DNA from 2 places in the Peribacillus sp. NPDC055009 genome. Region 1 is predicted to be linked to the other one. Evidence: riboswitches for the same ligand, from Rfam matches in the RefSeq annotation. Region 1 holds a riboswitch; the other holds the start of a gene.
The links. A riboswitch is a leader RNA that binds a small molecule or an ion and turns the genes downstream of it on or off. The one in region 1 is predicted to bind cyclic di-GMP.

Region 1 (4,434 bases):
ATGATGGACATCCAAAAGAACTACAGGGACGCAAGCAAAAGCATAACGCAAGCAACCATTCCAGGAAATGGAACGAAAATCGACGGAGTCTACTATAATATCGTGTCGGATGAAGAAAAAGAAAAGGTTCAATCCGAATTAAAAGAACAATTATCCATCAAATAAGAAAAAATGAAAGAGCTGTCCGGACCCGCATCCCGACAGCTTTTTCATTTTCCCCGTCCAATAATCTGACAAAAAACGAACACCAATTGTAGAGATTTGTTGGAATTTTTGTTGTTTATTAGGCACTAAAAGACGGTATAATCTAATATGAGCTGACAATTCCATCTTCCCCTTGCCCCTATTATCAATTGACTCTATCATTCACTGGACCCGGAATTCCATCAACCGTCATTCATCAACTATAATAAATAATCCTAAACCAAAGGAGTGGATTTGTATGAAAATCAAAGCAGGCAGCTGGGCTATGCTAAGCAAACAGGACAAAATGTTTATTCTGAAAGCCATCAGTGATCGTTCAAGAATGAAATATGTTTCATGAGAAGTAGCTCTTTTCGGCAATACATGAGAGCATGCCTCTCCCTTTTCAATAAAACGAACTCGAGCCTGAAAAAGGAGAGGAATCTATTTAAACCGATAATCCCATAACAAACAGCATTCGCCTTTTTCTTTTAAGACATAACAATTTTGTTCCAAAGTAAGCACCCATAGTGAGAATTGAAGAACCTGTGTAACTGGAATTTCATAGGCCGTTTTATACTGCCCTCCAACCCTAACCAGAATCCAGTTCTTCACTTTCTTAAGTATCGGCCTGCATCATACTTAAAGGTCTCTACTTCCATATTGTAAAAGTACAAGGCAACGATGTTGCACATAATATGCCGGATTAATTCGCAGCTTCGAAACGCTTTTTCAACCGAGCGGCCAATGAAAAATGATACAAGCTTATGCACCAGAGTCCTCACCCTCAAAGCGTAGCATCCATAAACGCAAAAAAAAGAAGCATGTTTAAGACATGCTCCGTCATTCCTACATTATATGTATCAAAATGAGTTATTCAGATTCGATGTCGCTTTCTCCATCGATAAATAAAAGAAAACAGAAGATTCCTTGCAAACCGCCAAACGTGTCCGTGATAACATCCACAAAGGGACACGGCCACCGGTTAGTTTTTGATGCAGTTCATCTGCACTAAAAAGGATACATATAAGAGCCACTGAAAACGATAGAATAACGTTCTATACAAAACTGCACCAAATAACACCCAACGTCAATAAGCCCGGGAAGAAGTATCTACGAATCATATTCTATCAGGATGTTCAATGATCCCGCTTAATTTCTCCTTAATCTCTTCCACAAGTTCATTTACAGAAACATTTTGTCCAGACTCACCCTTGGCAAAAGTGTCTTTTAAAATATCAAAAAAATCCATGCGAAATTTCCACTCCACCATTTCATAAGTTGTCCCAAATCTTTTTTCAATAATAAGGAATATAGCTCTTTTATCTGATAATCACATATATAATAGGGATTGGCAAGCGGAAACTAGTTTACTAACAGAAAAATGACTGAATATTAACATTTTCTTAATATTTAGTACTAGTCAATATTATATGGATAAAAACAAAAAAGGACCGATTCCTCAGCCCCTTCGATACTCCATATTATACTTGTCCCATTAAATAAGTCATTAAAGAAATCAATATTAATGTAATGGTAATATAAGTCCCAATAAAAATTTTCTTGCTTCTCTGTTTCTTTTCATATACTTCCTCGAACGTAATGTATTTGTTTTTTGTCATCAAATAATCTCCTTATATTTCGATGGCAGCTATCTGACATCGCCTGTTGCGAAGTCCCTTTGCTTGATCTCTATATGTAGTATCGGCTTACGGCTAAAAATAATTAAGTTATTATTAACAATTTTTTTGAAGGGTAAGACAAATTAAAACACATTATGTATATAAATTAAATTCAATTATCAATATATTAAATCCTGCTATATTCATTTAAATAATCTGAATTTATTAAGGTTCTATTCTAAAGCATTCATTATTATTTTTATCCAACCGCAAAATGATAACCATAACGGTACACTGAATAAAGTTCCCCATATTAATCCCTTCAAAAAGGCAATAGGTACATCCATAATAAAAAGTCCCCCTCACTGGTTGCATTTTTATTATTGTCCCCATGTTCTTTATTCTGGATACCTTTTACGGTGGTTTCCGATAATGAAATAAAAAAAGAAGACTGTATAACAGCCTTCCCTAACGAAATTTTTTTAACCCTTAATATCTTCTTTTTCCCGTTCATTTTCCTATTATGAACTCCCGCACTTCTTCAATAGTTAATCCTACATTTTTAGCATCTAAAATTAGATAAACCCATTCTTCCCGTTCATTGTTAGCTTCCATGACAAATCCCACCCAACTTGTGGTAACACAGCCGTCTTAGCAAAGCCTTAGACCTGTAATTTTGCGCCCCTACTTTTCAATAGGTTTGCCTTTCTCAAGAATATTTCACATTATGATCTTCCTATTTTGGTTCATGGAGTTAATTTTGTCATTCTATCTTTTTAAGAAATCGTAATAGCCCATGAATTTTTTTTCACTAAGTATTTAATACTATATTCATGTTAATTATACTTAAAAATCTGACGAATTTATTAAAATACTTTTCGTTATTTTCCGCCATCATTCTACAATATTCTTCAATAAAACAACTAGGTATTGGTGATTTTTGATTCATCACAAAAAGCTTAACGCACAATAATATTTTACTTTAACTTTCTTCGACGTTTATTAAATACTTTCATAAAAATACTTCCTTCTTCTGTTTTAAAAAACTTAACCCCAACTAATTTTAGAGGTGTCCATATTTCTCTCATTTGGTATAAAGGCATTAAAATCATCCTTTCTTATATAATTTATTAATGGATCTTTTGCTTTTAATAAAAATGACAGGTTTATATTAAATAGTAAAATCTATTATTTTTTTTTACTTATTTTTTATCTTTCGATAGAATTAACAGTTTACACCATCACCCTTAACGAACAAACTGTTCTTTATAAAGAATAACCAAATTGAACTTACCATCTTTACATTATTATGTCAATTGGTTTAATTCTATTTGCATATCTTGTAATTCGTTTCCCTCATTACAGGAATAATAAACATCGCCTGTATGTCTAATCCTTAACTGGCTAGCTGTTCCCCAAACTTCCATATCTTAAGGAAATTTAGGGTAGTGGGAACAGGATTTATCCATTGGCCAAAGGCCACAAATCTCTTATAAGAGCATGATGTGTTCGGTCTTTCAACTGTTCTCCAGAAGTATTTATTAGTCGATTAAACATTACCTAATCGAGCTTATAAATTGGTATATTATGGTTAATTTTGTACTTAATTGTCTATTTTTGTCTGTTTTAAAGAACTAGCTATACTTTATTAAGAACAAGTGCTATATTATAAAAAAAAAGGTTCATATGGAGGAGGATATGACTAGATATGAGGAATTCGACTCATTAAGGGGGTTAGCCGCTCTCATTGTGTTATTCGGGCATTATTTGATGGTATACCCTTCATATGCTAATTATCAGTATGGTTCAAACAGCTCCTACATGATTTATTTGTTTAAGGAAACTCCTTTACGCCTTTTTTTCAGTAGTGGAAATGAGTCTGTCATTCTATTCTTTGTATTAAGTGGTTTTGTTTTGTATTTATCAGTTAATAGTGCTAAATTCCACTATTCTACATACTTAATAAAACGAGTGTTTCGAATTTATATACCATATCTAGTAGCAATAGGCATAGCTATATTGGCTAAAATGCTTTTAAGCCAAATTGATTTTCCCTATATCACTGACTGGTTTAATAAATCTTGGACAGGCCCGGATACTCCTTCCTTATTAATAGAACATCTTTTGTTTATAGGGCAGTACAATACAGATGCCTATAACAACGTTATATGGTCCCTTGTCCACGAAATGAGAATTTCGATTATATTTCCTGTTCTGATTTTTTTATTTGTGCGAAAAAAGCTTAAATACTCTTTATTATGGCTTTTTGTTTTAATTTTTTCGTCGACTATTTTTTTGTTTTTGTTTGGTTCTGGTGGAGATATAACCAGCATTCTTCTAAGTTTCCACTACAGTACCCTTTTTTTGATGGGAGCAATAATAGCGAAATATCGACACGAACTTTTTTCCTATACCTTGAAAAAGAAAAAAACTGTAAAAATTGCATTGTTGTTGGGGGCAATTACCTGTTTTATGTACGAAGGCATCATTGGCGAAGTGGATTTTTTAAACAATTATATTTTTAGGGATTACGTTGTCTCATTCGGTGTTTGCATTTTTATCATCATGAGCGTATGTTCCCAAAAAATTTCGGCGGTCTTAAGGTCTAGATTGCTAACTCTTCTCGGGA
Region 2 (4,434 bases), on a different contig from region 1:
TTACTGAAAAAGCCGGAAAGGCCGGATTTGTTAATAACAATTTTACAATCGGAAAATTGGTTGATGGGCTGAATAAGAAGATTTCAACATTTGAGGCAAAGCTAACGAAATTGGAATCGCGCTATTACAACCAGTTCACGGCGATGGAAAAAGCGATTCAAAAGGCAAACAGCCAAAGTGCATCGTTAGCTTCTTATTTTAGTTAAGGTAAGTCGGAAAGGAAGTTAAATATGGCAATAAATAATCCTTATCAATCGTATCAGCAAAATTCAGTCAACACAGCATCCCCGGGAGAGCTTACATTAATGCTTTATAATGGCTGTTTGAAGTTCATCATGCTTGGGAAGAAGGCCATTGAAGCAGGAAATATCGAAGCGAAGAATACGAACATCATCAAGGCGCAAAATATCATCCGCGAATTGATGGTGACGCTGAATATGGATGCGGATGTATCCAAAGCTATGATGAGTCTATATGATTTCATGAACCGGCGTCTGATAGAAGCGAATATGAAAAATGATGTTTCTACCTTGGAAGAAGTGGAGGGCCTTGTTACTGAGTTCCGGAATACTTGGAAGGAAGTAATTCAAATCAATCGGAAAAAACAATTTACCCAAAGCGGTCAAGTGTAATGGTGATTAGGACCTTTCATGATTTGACTGTTGAATTACTTGCCGTTCTGGAAAATCACACGATTACAGAGCGTGATGATAAAATAGAAAGGATCACAAAGCTGATCGATCAGCGAGATGGACTTCTTTCTCGAATCAAACCGCCTTTTACTGCAGAAGAGCAGCAGCTGGGACGTGCAGCACTGTTGCTCAACCAAAAGGTCGATCACTTGCTGAAGCTCCAAAAGCAGGAGATAAAGCGGGATATCCAGGAAATAAACAAGAAGAAACGATCATCTAATAAATACACGAACCCGTATGAAAGTCTATCAGTGGATGGTGTGTTCTATGATAAAAGAAATTGATTATACGACCGTTTGGATTCCAAAAGGTTTTTATGTTAATTATTTTTAAATTTTCTGTAAATAAAATAGGCTTAATTTTTTCTTTATAGCATAGCATTTGATATAATGAAGCTAGGGCAGACATCAACCCCTTTCCAAACCTTCCGACAATTGTTTCATTATTTCGACATATTTCATGATGTGTTTCTAAAAGGAACCGGAGGGGTATTGTAGAATCTAACTGTATAGTCTTAATTTAAGGAGGACTCACTTTATGAATTACAACGTACGCGGTGAAAACATTGAGGTAACTCCAGCAATTCGAGAATACGTCGAAAAGAAAATTGGCAAGTTAGAACGATATTTTAACAATACACCAGATGCAAATGTGTTAGTGAATTTAAAAGTGAACAATAATACATCAAAGGTCGAAGTGACGATTCCCATGCAGAATTTGGTTCTTCGTGCTGAAGAGGAAAATGCGGATATGTATGCTGCCATTGACTTGATCAATGATAAGCTTGAACGCCAAATTCGTAAACATAAAACGAAGGTCAATCGTAAGTTCCGGAACAATCTATCAGCTGCACCAGATGCATTCGCCTTCAATATGGAAGTTGACGAAGTGGTGGATGAATTCGAAGACGATAATGATATTGAAGTGGTCCGCAATAAGCGCTTTGATTTAAAGCCGATGGACAGTGAAGAAGCGATTCTACAAATGAATATGCTTGGTCACAGTTTCTTCGTTTACACGAATGCGGATACTAATACAACGAACGTAGTGTACCGCCGAAAAGATGGACGCTATGGATTGATTGAACCTAGTTAATTATTATTCTAAGATCAAAAGCACAGCCCAGCCTTTGGGTTGTGCTTTTTTAATGCCTGTTGATAGAATTCGTTTGAAAAGGAAAAGAATGATTGCTTCTTTTGTTCTCTATAAAATACAAATCAACGAAAAATCCTTTTGAAGAACAATTATTGTTCTTTATTAAGATAAATAGTCAGTTTTACCTATTTAATAACCCCCTTCTTTTGCACTATACTCAAATTGTAAGTTCTTTAAAAAGAACGGCTGATTTTTTATATAAAACAATTTGATCAAGGTGCAGAGGGGTTGGATTACTTGTATCGAAAGAATTGCCATACTTGCCATAGGGCTTCTTTTAGCAGTGCGGAATATGGAAAGTGGCTTTGCCCGACCTGCGGTGAGGATTTAACTGCGCAAAAAGCCTTGGATGCACTTACAATGGAGAGAATCAATACAAAGCAACGAAATATTAAGAAGAGCAATATTCACTATTATACAAAAAAACGAAAATGAATTAGTCTATGATAAATTACCTGCACTATGAATTTTCTTAATTTTGTAATAATTTGTCGGATAAAAGTTTTTGCATTTAGGTAGATTACCGACATAAAATAGCAATATATGGAGTGGGTATCCGTTATAATATGATTATAAGTAATGTATTTGGTAATAAATACCACGACAAAGGCAAACTTATTGAAAGATGAGGGCGCAAAGGCACAGGTCTAAGGTCCTCGAGACTATGATGGCTGGTCTGCCTGAAATACAAGGAGTATTTTAGGAGGTAGAAGAGGTGGCTAATGTGGAAGTGGATCAAGAATGGGTGAAATTGATTTCAGAAGCAAGGAGCTTGGGTTTCAAAAAGGAGGAAATCAGTGCTTTTTTGAAACGGGAAAGCCTTGAGGTAACATTAGAGGAGAACAATGGAAAATAGCTTACGAAAAAGTTCGAGAACATCCCTATAAACAGTAATTCGATTCATTAGCTGTTTATAGGGTTTATTCTTCCTTGAGATTCTACAAGTCTAGCTTATTCAAACTGTATTCTTCAGGATTATGTAGGTAAACTAGTGTACTACCACTCTACTCTTCTTTATCTTTTCTCCATTTATTAAACTCGATGAATTCCCTGAATTGTTGTTTTGAGACACCCGAATTCATGGCTTCCTCAACGATTTTCATCCAGTCAGTGTCCAAGGTTTCCTTATTTGGTGCATCATAAAGCAGGGCATCAACAGGAATGTTTAGTACGGCGGAGATTTTTTCAAGAAATTGAATAGAAGGATTCGTTTGTAAGTTCCGCTCGAGCGAACTTAAATAAGACTTTGCCACACCCGCTTTATCGGCAAGTTCAGTCATCGACATTTTCTTTTCTTCTCGCAGTTTTTTTACACGTTCACCAATCATCAATACCACCTCGAAACATGTTCTATTTATCTTCCGCTAATAAGTGTCAGTAGCCAATCTTATCATTCAAAACAAGACGACTGTAAGGTTGGATTACCTTGACATGCTATCGCTAGAGAGGACACACAGCATCTAGTGATGGAAGGTTATGGATAATTCTCATTTGCATATGGAATAGTGGGGAGTTAGCAACATATTTTTTATACTTCCTTCTATTTTAACAGTTTTACTCCTCATTTATCCATTGTTTTTCGCAAGAATTGAATTCAGGTCTATACCAGGGAAGTGACATGAAGTTGTACCTCTATGATAGAAGTGGTAAAATTAAGCGTGCATTAGTAATAATAGAAGTGTGTTTCTTCTTACTTATATGAATTTTGTCATTGAACGATCATTACCATAATAGAGGAGCGTTATTGAATGCTTAATATATTAAATAAAGTTTTTGATCCGAATAAGCGAGAAATCAAACGTTTAGAAAAAATCGCCGATCAGGTCGAAGCGCTGGCTGATGAGACGGCGGGGTTATCGGATGAACAGTTGCGTGCCAAAACGGGTGAATTTAAAGAGCGTTATCAAAATGGGGAAACCGTTGATGATTTGCTTGTTGAGGCTTTTGCGGTTGCACGTGAAGGGGCAAAGCGTGCTCTGGGTTTATATCCTTACCGTGTTCAAATCATGGGTGGGGCATCACTTCATGATGGAAATATCTCCGAGATGAAAACAGGGGAAGGTAAAACCTTAACATCCACCATGCCGGTTTATTTAAACGCGCTTACCGGTAAAGGTGTACATGTCGTTACTGTCAATGAATACTTGGCACACCGTGATGCCACCGAGATGGGTGTATTGTATGATTTCCTTGGTTTGACCGTCGGGTTGAATTTGAACAGTCATTCTAAAGAAGAAAAACAGGCGGCGTACAATGCTGACATTACGTATAGTACGAATAATGAGTTAGGTTTTGATTATCTTCGTGACAATATGGTGTTATATAAAGAACAAATGGTACAGCGCCCGCTGCACTTCGCTGTCATTGATGAGGTCGATTCGATTTTGATCGATGAGGCAAGAACGCCATTGATCATTTCCGGCTCCGCACAAAAATCGGCTCAGCTGTATATCCAGGCCAATGCGTTTGTAAAAACCTTGAAAAAAGAAACCGACTACACATATGATGAAAAGACAAAAGGTGTTCAGCTGACGGAAGATGGGATGAATCGAGCTGAAAAAGCGTTTAATATCGATAATTTATTCGA

Region 2: another riboswitch for cyclic di-GMP. It lies ahead of ACWF5P_RS05225 (anti-repressor SinI family protein); the one in region 1 lies ahead of ACWF5P_RS08315 (anti-repressor SinI family protein).

What each region holds. Positions count from the first base shown of each region.
Region 1 covers NZ_JBSGVZ010000004.1:20,008-24,441, reverse strand. Annotated here, with positions in the region: gene tagU (polyisoprenyl-teichoic acid--peptidoglycan teichoic acid transferase TagU) at 1-165, shown strand, start outside; gene ACWF5P_RS08325 (hypothetical protein) at 1,304-1,435, opposite strand; gene ACWF5P_RS08320 (hypothetical protein) at 1,668-1,805, opposite strand; gene ACWF5P_RS08315 (anti-repressor SinI family protein) at 2,316-2,420, opposite strand; cyclic di-GMP riboswitch class I at 2,439-2,520, opposite strand; gene ACWF5P_RS08310 (acyltransferase family protein) at 3,504-4,434, shown strand, end outside.
Region 2 covers NZ_JBSGVZ010000002.1:292,094-296,527, reverse strand. Annotated here, with positions in the region: gene ACWF5P_RS05250 (flagellar hook-associated protein 2) at 1-206, shown strand, start outside; gene fliS (flagellar export chaperone FliS) at 231-632, shown strand; gene ACWF5P_RS05240 (flagellar protein FliT) at 632-976, shown strand; gene hpf (ribosome hibernation-promoting factor, HPF/YfiA family) at 1,230-1,787, shown strand; gene ACWF5P_RS05230 (hypothetical protein) at 2,085-2,282, shown strand; cyclic di-GMP riboswitch class I at 2,446-2,531, shown strand; gene ACWF5P_RS05225 (anti-repressor SinI family protein) at 2,563-2,703, shown strand; gene ACWF5P_RS05220 (helix-turn-helix domain-containing protein) at 2,852-3,175, opposite strand; gene secA (preprotein translocase subunit SecA) at 3,596-4,434, shown strand, end outside.